3 regions of the Bacillus thuringiensis genome follow, and region 3 is predicted to be linked to each of the others. Evidence: riboswitches for the same ligand, from Rfam matches in the RefSeq annotation. Region 3 holds a riboswitch; each other region holds the start of a gene.

Region 1 (3,215 bases), 2.0 Mb from region 3:
AGTCCGTGATCTACTTCTTGTGTTACGAAAGAAATGCCATGCTTTTTTGCATCGCGCGGTGAAGTAAAGGAAACAGACTGAGTATCAATTTTTATATCGCCAAAAACTGGTTGAATTTCACCAGTTGCTATTTTTAGTAAAGTACTTTTTCCCGCACCGTTCATGCCTAGTAAAGCGTGTACTTTTCCTTTTTGAATATGAATAGAAACATCTTCTAGAACAGGTGTAGCGACATGATAAGAATGTGTAATGTTTTGAAGAGAGAACGTCATCATTTTTTCTCCTTCTCTAATTTTTTCATCCAAGGGGAATATGCATCTTTTGAGTCTCCCCAACCGTTTATATATTTTGATAACTGATCCATTGTTATATTTTCTTTTGGTAAACTATTTTTCTTTACTAAATAAGGTTCTAGTGAATAAATATCTGGCGTTTGTTCACCAGCAATTTTTTTGTATAAAAATCGTACTTGAACCTTACCTACTTCAGCTGGATCAGTTGCAGCTGTAGCAGTCCAAGGTGAGTTTTCTTTTTGCATGAGTTGTAAATCCTCATTACTTAAGTCAATGCTATATACTTTTATATCTGTACGACCAGCTTGTTCAAGTGCTTTAACAGTCCCTTTAGCAAACTCATCCCACGAAGCGAAAATAGCTTGTAAATCGCCTTTTTTCGGATATTTCTTTAGTAAAGCTTCTACTTGTGTTTGTGTATCGAGTGGCGTGTTATTACTAGCAGTACCGAATCTTGCGACTTCTTCTATATTTGGATACCGTTTATAAAAAGTATCAATGATAACATTGCGACGTTCCATTGGAGCAAATCCGCCGACCCATACAACTGCGATATTTCCTTGTCCATTCAAATCTTCCGCTAACGTTTTTAATGATTTCCATGCAAGACTATAGTCATCTTGATCAATAATTGTCACACCTGGCAAGCGTAGATCGTTATCGAACGCAACTACGGGAATGTTCGCTTGTAACGCTTTTTCTACTCCAGGTTTTAGTGCTTCAGAACGGCCATGATCAATTAAAATACCATCCACTTTTGAATTAATAGCAGTATCTAAATTTGCAGCCATTTTTGCTAAATCGTTATCAGAATTGTAGACTTGTACACTGCCGCCAAATAGCTCAACTTGTTTTTTGACACCCTCAATATATTGAGAGGAAAAAGTTCCGATGGACATTTGCATAATTAATGCGATTTTTAATGGCTTCTTTATTTGGCTTGGAATTTCTGTTTGTAATTGATTTTCTACCGTTGTAGTCGCCTTTCTCACAGTTTGTTGCTTTTGTGAAGAGATAGCATCTTGTTCATTTGTACAAGCTGCTAATGTAAATAAGAGAAAAATAAGTACGATGGAACATAATTTTTTCATAAAAAAATCCCTCCTAAACTAAAAAGAGAGAGGAGGGAGTGAAAATAAAAAACGCCTTTTCATATAGAAAAGACGCCTTATCATATTACTCTTATCTTTCAACACAATGTGTTGTAAGAATTAGCACCGTGCCCATAAATGGGTCGGTTGCCGGGCTTCGTAGGGCTCATCCCTCCACCTGCTCTTGATAAGACATCGAATATTTAACTATTTTGAATTATTCCACAAACGAATGGTGTTGTCAAACAGTATTTATAAAAAAATCCCTCAGGAAGAGGGATTTTAATGTGGTAAGAATATCAATTGATAAGCAAACAAAATTCCAAATACATACACAAGTGGGTGAACAGCACGGAATTTACCTTTTGCCACTTTCATAAGTGGGTATGAAATAAATCCAAGTGCGATACCTGTTGCGATACTTGATGTAAGCGGCATGCTTAAGATTACTAAGAATGCTGGGAATGCTTCATCAAATGAGTCCCAATCGATGTGGCGAACTGAACCCATCATAAGACTACCAACAATAATTAATGATGGTGCAGTAATAGCTGATACACCAGAAACGGCACTTACTAATGGTCCGAAGAATGCTGCTAGTGCGAATAGAACAGCTACTGTAACAGTTGTTAAACCAGTACGACCACCAGCTGCAACACCAGCAGATGATTCAATGTAAGCTGTTGATGGTGTTGTTCCGAACATAGAACCGATTGTTGCTGAGAATGAGTCAGATAGAAGAGCTCGTCCAGCTTTTGGAAGTTTTCCGTCTTTCATAAATCCACCTTGTTGAGCTACCCCAAGTAATGTACCTGTTGTATCAAATAATGTAACAAGGAAGAATGAGAATACAACGCCGTATAATCCGTAGTTAATTACGTCAGATACAGCAGTAATTGGATTTGAAACGATAATTCCTTCTGGTAATCCAGGCATTGATGTAACACCGTTTGAGAATGTTAATTGTCCTGTGAAGAAAGCGATAATACCAGTTAATAGCATACCGATAAATAGTGCGCCATTTACATTTAAAGACATAAGAACAATAGTAATTCCAAGCCCAGCCAATGCTAGTAGAACTGGAGCAGAGTGAAGATCACCAAGTCCAACTAAGTTTGCATCATTTTTTGTAACGATACCTGTTAAACGTAAACCGATAAAGGCGATGAAAAGACCGATACCAGCAGTAATTGCATGTTTTAAGTTTTCAGGAATTGCTTCCATTAATTTTGTACGGAAAGATGTAAATGATAGCAAAATTAAAATCATACCTGCTACGAATACAGCAGAGAATGCAATTGCGAAAGTCATGCCTTCATGCGCTTTTACAACAGAGTAAGAGAAGTAAGCATTTAATCCCATACCTGGCGCGATTGCGATTGGTAAGTTTGTAAAGATTGCCATAAATAATGTTCCGACAACAGCAGCAATAATTGTTGCTGTAAATGCTTGTTCAAATGGAACACCTGCATCCCCAAGGATAACAGGGTTTACGACAATGATATATGCCATTGTTAAGAAGGTAATAATACCTGCCATAATTTCAGTTTTAATAGAAGTTTTATGTTTTGAAAGGTTAAACATATAAACATCCTTTCTGTTTACGAATAATTTTCACAACAGTTATATATAATATTCGTTTTTTAACTATTTTGCAATAGTTTTGCATAAAAAGTTTATAACAATTCATATTTTGTGTCTTAAATTCGAATATTAATCGTAACTTGATGTGTGAATTTCAGTTTTTATTATGCACATTATAAGGAAAAGGAGTTGAAAGAAGCTATGCCACAGCAAAAAAACTTTATAACAATGCCTGCGCAACATCAAA
Region 2 (3,215 bases), 480 kb from region 3:
TTCATATATTATAGACCAGCTTGCTCTTTTAAAGCTGCAGCTTTGTCTGTACGTTCCCATGAAAGATCTACATCAGTACGTCCGAAGTGGCCGTAAGCTGCTGTTTGTTTGTAAATTGGGCGACGTAAGTCTAGCATTTTAATAATACCAGCTGGGCGAAGATCGAAGTTGTTACGAACTAGTTCTACTAGTACGTCTTCAGATACTTTACCTGTGCCGAATGTATCAACTGAAATTGATACTGGTTGTGCTACACCGATTGCGTATGCAAGTTGTACTTCTGCTTTGTCAGCAAGACCAGCTGCTACGATGTTTTTCGCAACATAACGAGCTGCATATGCTGCAGAACGGTCAACTTTTGTTGCATCTTTACCAGAGAATGCACCGCCACCGTGGCGAGCGTATCCACCGTAAGTATCAACGATGATTTTACGTCCTGTTAAACCAGCATCACCTTGTGGTCCACCAATTACGAAGCGGCCAGTTGGATTAATGAAGAATTTCGTTTCTCCATCCATTAATTCTGCTGGTACTACAGCTTTAATTACGTGCTCTTTTAAGTCGCGATCGATTTCTTCCCATGTAACATCTGGATGATGTTGTGTAGAAATTACGATAGTATCAACACGTACTGGTTTACCATTTTCATCATACTCAACTGTAACTTGCGTTTTTCCATCTGGACGTAAGTATGATAATGTATCATCTTTACGTACTTCAGTTAAACGGCGAGCTAATTTGTGAGCAAGCGAGATTGGAAGTGGCATTAATTCTTGTGTTTCATTACATGCAAAACCAAACATTAAACCTTGGTCTCCTGCACCAATTGCCTCAATCTCAGCGTCAGTCATTTGACCTTCGCGTGCTTCTAGCGCTTGGTCAACACCCATAGCGATGTCAGCAGACTGCTCATCGATAGATGTTAAAACAGCACAAGTTTCTGCATCGAATCCGTATTTTGCGCGTGTGTAACCAATGCCTTGAATTGTTTCACGAACGATTTTCGGAATATCTACGTAAGTAGAAGTCGTAATTTCCCCCGCTACCAATACTAAACCAGTTGTTACAGTTGTTTCACAAGCTACACGTGCATTTGCGTCTTTTGATAAGATCGCATCTAAAATTGAATCAGAAATTTGGTCACAAATTTTATCTGGATGTCCTTCAGTTACAGACTCAGATGTGAACAGATGACGTTTTTTTGTCATGTGGTAAACCTCCCTACAGTAATTGTATATATTGTACGGAACTCATCCTTAATTTGCCACAAACTGCGACATACATTTATTCTCCCACACAAGCATACAGAAAAACCTTTCCTACTTTACATAGAGGAAAGGTTTAATTTGCTACTTGCATACTGCTTTTTGCCCTTCGCTCTTATCGTTCGAGACCTGTAGCCTCGCACAGGTTTTAGCACCTATTCACCTGTATTTATCAATACAAGTGAGGTTGCTGGGCTTCATCGGGCCTGTCCCTCCGCCAGCTCGGGATAAGAGAGTATCCGTCCCAACCTATACTAAAGAAATGATATTCATTTGTCAATTAATATTCACATTTTCCTGAAAGTTTTTCTCAATACGCCTGAAATGAAATATTAATAGGGAAATAATGCATTCACACAAACAAAAAGAAATAAATAGTATACATTATTTATATAATTGTGTTATACTCTTGTTGGGGATTACGAGAAATATTTCATTAAATGAAAAGGATGGTATATAAATATGAGTACTGTGAATGTCCAAATTGGTTTACACGAATTATTGAACGGAAGCAATGCACAGATTCAACTAAGTGTTCCGCAATTAGTGGAAAAAGTATTAATGCGAAATGAAGGGAAATTAACTTCTACTGGTGCCGTTTCTGCTTCAACAGGAAAATATACAGGACGTTCTCCTAAAGATAAATTTATTGTGAAAGAAGCATCGGTTGCTGACAAAATTGCTTGGGGAGCTGTGAACCAACCGATTTCTGAAGAACATTTTAATAAATTATATACTAAAGTTTTAGAATACTTAAAAGAAAAAGAAGAGTTATTCGTCTTCAAAGGATTTGCAGGCGCTGACCGCAATTACCGCCTACCAATTCAAGTTATTAATGAATATGCATGGCACAATTTATTTGTACATCAATTATTCATTCGTCCAACTGAAGAAGAATTAACAACTCATGAGTCAGGGTTCACAATTGTTTCTGCACCGAACTTCAAAGCTGATCCAGCTGTTGACGGTACAAACTCTGAAGCATTCATTATGGTTTCATTCGAAAAACGTATTGTACTAATTGGTGGTACAGAATACGCTGGAGAAATGAAAAAATCAATCTTCTCTATTATGAACTTCTTACTACCTGAACAAGATATTCTTTCTATGCATTGCTCTGCAAACGTAGGTGAAGAAGGTGACGTAGCACTATTCTTCGGTTTATCTGGAACAGGTAAAACAACTTTATCTGCTGATCCGAACCGTAAATTAATCGGTGATGATGAACACGGTTGGTCTGATAACGGTGTATTCAATATTGAAGGCGGTTGCTATGCAAAATGTGTAAACCTTTCTCACGAGAAAGAACCACAAATTTTCGATGCAATCAAATTTGGATCTGTTTTAGAAAACGTTATCATTAATGAACAAACGCGTATCGCGGACTACAACGATACTACTTTAACAGAAAATACTCGTGCTGCATACCCTATGCATGCGATCGACAATATCGTACTGCCAAGTGTTGCTGGACACCCAAATACAATTATTTTCTTAACTGCTGATGCATCTGGCGTATTGCCTCCAATCAGTAAGTTATCAAAAGAGCAAGCTATGTATCATTTCTTAAGTGGTTACACTAGTAAACTAGCAGGAACAGAGCGCGGCGTTACATCTCCGCAAGCTACATTCTCAACTTGCTTCGGTTCACCATTCTTACCACTTGATGCATCTCGCTACGCTGAAATGCTTGGTGAAAAAATCGAGAAACACGATGCGAAAGTATTCCTAGTAAACACTGGCTGGACTGGCGGCGAATATGGCGTTGGTAAACGTATGAACTTAGGTTATACTCGTGCAATGATTCAAGCAGCATTAAGCGGCGAACTTGCAAAAACTGAAACAGCTAAACATGACATCTTCGGTCTTGAAGTTCCACTTCACGTACCAGGTGTACCTGACGAAGTGTTAATGCCTGAACAAACTTGGGCTGATAAAGCTGCTTACAAA
Region 3 (3,215 bases):
TACCACAACAACCACCTAATAACCGAATACCTTGCTCAATAAATCTCGGTGTCATCGCCTCAAAATAAGCTGGGCTTCCCTCATATACGTAACGTCCCTCCACATAATTCGGGAGACCTGCATTTGGGTATGCTGATAAATAGCCATTTTGCGGAATCGATATCATTTTGAAAGCCTCCGTCATATGAAGCGGCCCTAGTTGACAATTCAATCCAACAACATTTGCACCGTAATCTATAAGTTGCTTTAATATTTCATTGACATCATTTCCATTTTGAGTCGTACCTGCTTCATGTAACGCTAATTGAGCAACAATTGGAATGTTCGTTTGCTTACGCAATACTTTAACGGCATGCAGTAATTCAAATTCATCGTAAAAGGTTTCTAATAGTAATCCATCAACTTGTTCTTCTAGTAAAGCCCCTGCCTGTTCAAGTAGCATAAACTCCCTTTCCATATCAGTCGTTGTAACGGCTCCGATATGTTTCATACCACCAATTGTTCCTAAAATTGCATTTCTGTCCGTAACAGATGCTTTCGCCAGCTTTACTGCCGCTCTATTAATTTCTGTAACTTGATTTTCTAAGCCATACATACGTAATTTCGCCTCATTTGCTCCATACGTATTCGTTTGAATTACATCTGCTCCAGCAGCTACATATTGTTTATGAATCGATATAATTAAGTCTGGATCAGATACATTCAATTCTTCAAAGCTACTTTGCAAACCATGTGAATGCAATAACGTCCCAACCGCACCATCACCTATTACAATTCCTTTTGATAATAAATCTAGTAACTTCACGAATCTCCCTCATTTCTATCAATATAAAAACCCCCTCTTCACTTTGAAGAGGGGGACATAATCGTTCCTCCTCTTATTATGCAAAACATTCGTTTTGCAGGTATTAGCACCGTTTCAAACATTTCGTTTGAAGGTTGCCGGGTTTCACAGGGCCTTTCCCTCCACCGCTCTCAATAAGAGTTGTCTTTATTATTTTATTTATGTAGCTAAAAGGAAATGCGTTCCCCTTTTAACAATGTTTGTTAATTTTTTAATAAATTTAGCATGCACAAAAGTAAAAGTCAATGACACTTGCGGAAAAATAAAAATTATTTAAAATAGAGTTGCAATTCAATTATCTTTTGTTGTAAAGTTAAAAACATAATAAAAATTTCATACGAACATTCTTATCTAGAGAGGTAGAGGGACTGGCCCTGTGACGCCTCAGCAACCATTAACATTTTGTTAATAAGGTGCTAATTCCAGCAAATTGTGAAAGATTTGACAGATGAGAAGAAGACTCTATTCAAACCGAAAGCCTTCTTCTTAGAAGGCTTTTTTTATTTTATATTCAGTTAATGTTTCAATTTAAAAAGGAGGAATTTTCACATGTCAACAATCGAAACAAAGCTAGCACAAATCGGCAATCGCAGTGAAACTACAACAGGAACGGTTAATCCACCAGTTTATTTCTCAACCGCTTATCGTCACGAAGGAATTGGTAAATCTACTGGCTTTGACTATTCACGAACTGGCAATCCAACTCGCGATCTTTTAGAACAGGCGATCGCAGACTTAGAATATGGCGAACAAGGTTATGCCTGTAGTTCAGGGATGGCAGCTGTTCTCCTCGTCCTTTCTCTATTCCGCTCTGGAGACGAACTTATTGTATCTGAAGATCTATACGGGGGAACGTATCGATTATTTTCTGAACATGAAAAAAAGTGGAATGTTCGATGTAGATACGTAAATACACAGTCTATTAAACAAATTGAGCAAGCTATCACAACTGAAACGAAGGCTATTTTCATAGAAACTCCAACTAATCCATTAATGCAAGTTACTGATATTGCTGCTGTCGCAACTGTAGCGAAAAGGCACGGACTACTTCTTATTGTAGACAACACATTCTACACACCTTATATACAGCAACCATTAACAGAAGGTGCCGACATTGTACTTCATAGCGCAACGAAATATTTAGGGGGGCATAACGATGTACTAAGCGGACTTGTCGTTGCAAAAGGAAAGGAACTTTGTGAGGAAATCGCCCATTATCATAATGCATCAGGTGCGGTCTTAAGCCCATTTGACTCATGGTTATTAATTCGCGGTATGAAAACGTTAGCGCTTCGCATGAGACAACATGAAGAAAATGCGAAAGCAGTTGTTGCGTATTTAAATGATGAAGACGGGGTGACAGATGTATTTTATCCAGGAAGAGGCGGCATGATTTCATTCCGCCTTAAAGATGAAGCTTGGATCAATCCATTCTTACAATCTTTATCCTTAATTACATTTGCCGAAAGTCTCGGTGGTGTAGAAAGTTTAATGACTTATCCAGCAACGCAGACACATGCTGATATTCCTGAAGAAATTAGAACAGCAAACGGTGTATGTAATCGTCTTCTTCGATTCTCCGTTGGCATTGAAAATAGTAACGATTTAATTCAAGACTTAAAGCAAGCCATTAAACTCGTAAAAGAAGGTGTAAGAATATGAGTTATTCTATAGATACACTCTTACTACACAACCAATATAAACATGACTCACAAACAGGCGCTGTGAACGTTCCTATTTATAACACATCAACTTTTCACCAGTTTGATGTAGATACGTTCGGAAAATATGACTATAGCAGGTCAGGAAATCCAACTCGTGAAGCTCTTGAAGATATCATCGCTTTATTAGAGGGCGGAACAAAGGGGTTCGCCTTTGCATCAGGCATTGCAGCGATTTCCACTGCATTTCTTCTTCTTTCACAAGGGGATCACGTTCTCATTTCAGAAGATGTATATGGAGGCACTTACCGAGTGATAACTGAAGTACTCTCCCGTTACGGTGTTTCACATACATTTGTTGATATGACCAATTTAGAAGAAATAAAACAAAACATTAAACCAAATACAAAGCTCTTTTATGTAGAAACACCTTCTAACCCACTTTTAAAAGTGACAGATATTCGCGAGGTTTCTAAACTCGCAAAATCTATTGGCGCTCTTACTTTTGTTGATAATACATTTTTGACACCACTATTCCAAAAACCACTTGAACTTGGAGCTGATGTCGTTCTTCATAGTGCTACAAAATTTATTGCTGGTCATAGTGATGTTACTGCCGGATTAGCAGTCGTAAAAGATGCAGAACTCGCTCAAAAGCTTGGATTTTTACAAAATGCATTCGGTGCTATTTTAGGGCCTCACGATTGTTC

The links. Region 3 has a riboswitch for S-adenosylmethionine ahead of metI (cystathionine gamma-synthase/O-acetylhomoserine thiolyase). Riboswitches for the same ligand answer to the same signal wherever they lie in the genome.
Positions count from the first base shown of each region.
Region 1: linked by a shared signal. The riboswitch ahead of AC241_RS04035 (sugar ABC transporter substrate-binding protein) and the one ahead of metI (cystathionine gamma-synthase/O-acetylhomoserine thiolyase) in region 3 are both predicted to bind S-adenosylmethionine.
Region 2: linked by a shared signal. The riboswitch ahead of metK (methionine adenosyltransferase) and the one ahead of metI (cystathionine gamma-synthase/O-acetylhomoserine thiolyase) in region 3 are both predicted to bind S-adenosylmethionine.

Region 1 is NZ_CP012099.1:777,451-780,665, forward strand. Features, by position in the region: gene AC241_RS04030 (sugar ABC transporter ATP-binding protein) at 1-275, opposite strand, end outside; gene AC241_RS04035 (sugar ABC transporter substrate-binding protein) at 272-1,384, opposite strand; SAM riboswitch class I at 1,473-1,578, opposite strand; gene AC241_RS04040 (NCS2 family permease) at 1,667-2,968, opposite strand; gene AC241_RS04045 (SDR family oxidoreductase) at 3,170-3,215, shown strand, end outside.
Region 2 is NZ_CP012099.1:4,570,681-4,573,895, forward strand. Features, by position in the region: gene metK (methionine adenosyltransferase) at 9-1,208, opposite strand; SAM riboswitch class I at 1,378-1,499, opposite strand; gene pckA (phosphoenolpyruvate carboxykinase (ATP)) at 1,728-3,215, shown strand, end outside.
Region 3 is NZ_CP012099.1:4,094,766-4,097,980, forward strand. Features, by position in the region: gene AC241_RS21105 (bifunctional homocysteine S-methyltransferase/methylenetetrahydrofolate reductase) at 1-805, opposite strand, end outside; SAM riboswitch class I at 876-985, opposite strand; SAM riboswitch class I at 1,189-1,299, shown strand; gene metI (cystathionine gamma-synthase/O-acetylhomoserine thiolyase) at 1,394-2,506, shown strand; gene metC (cystathionine beta-lyase) at 2,503-3,215, shown strand, end outside.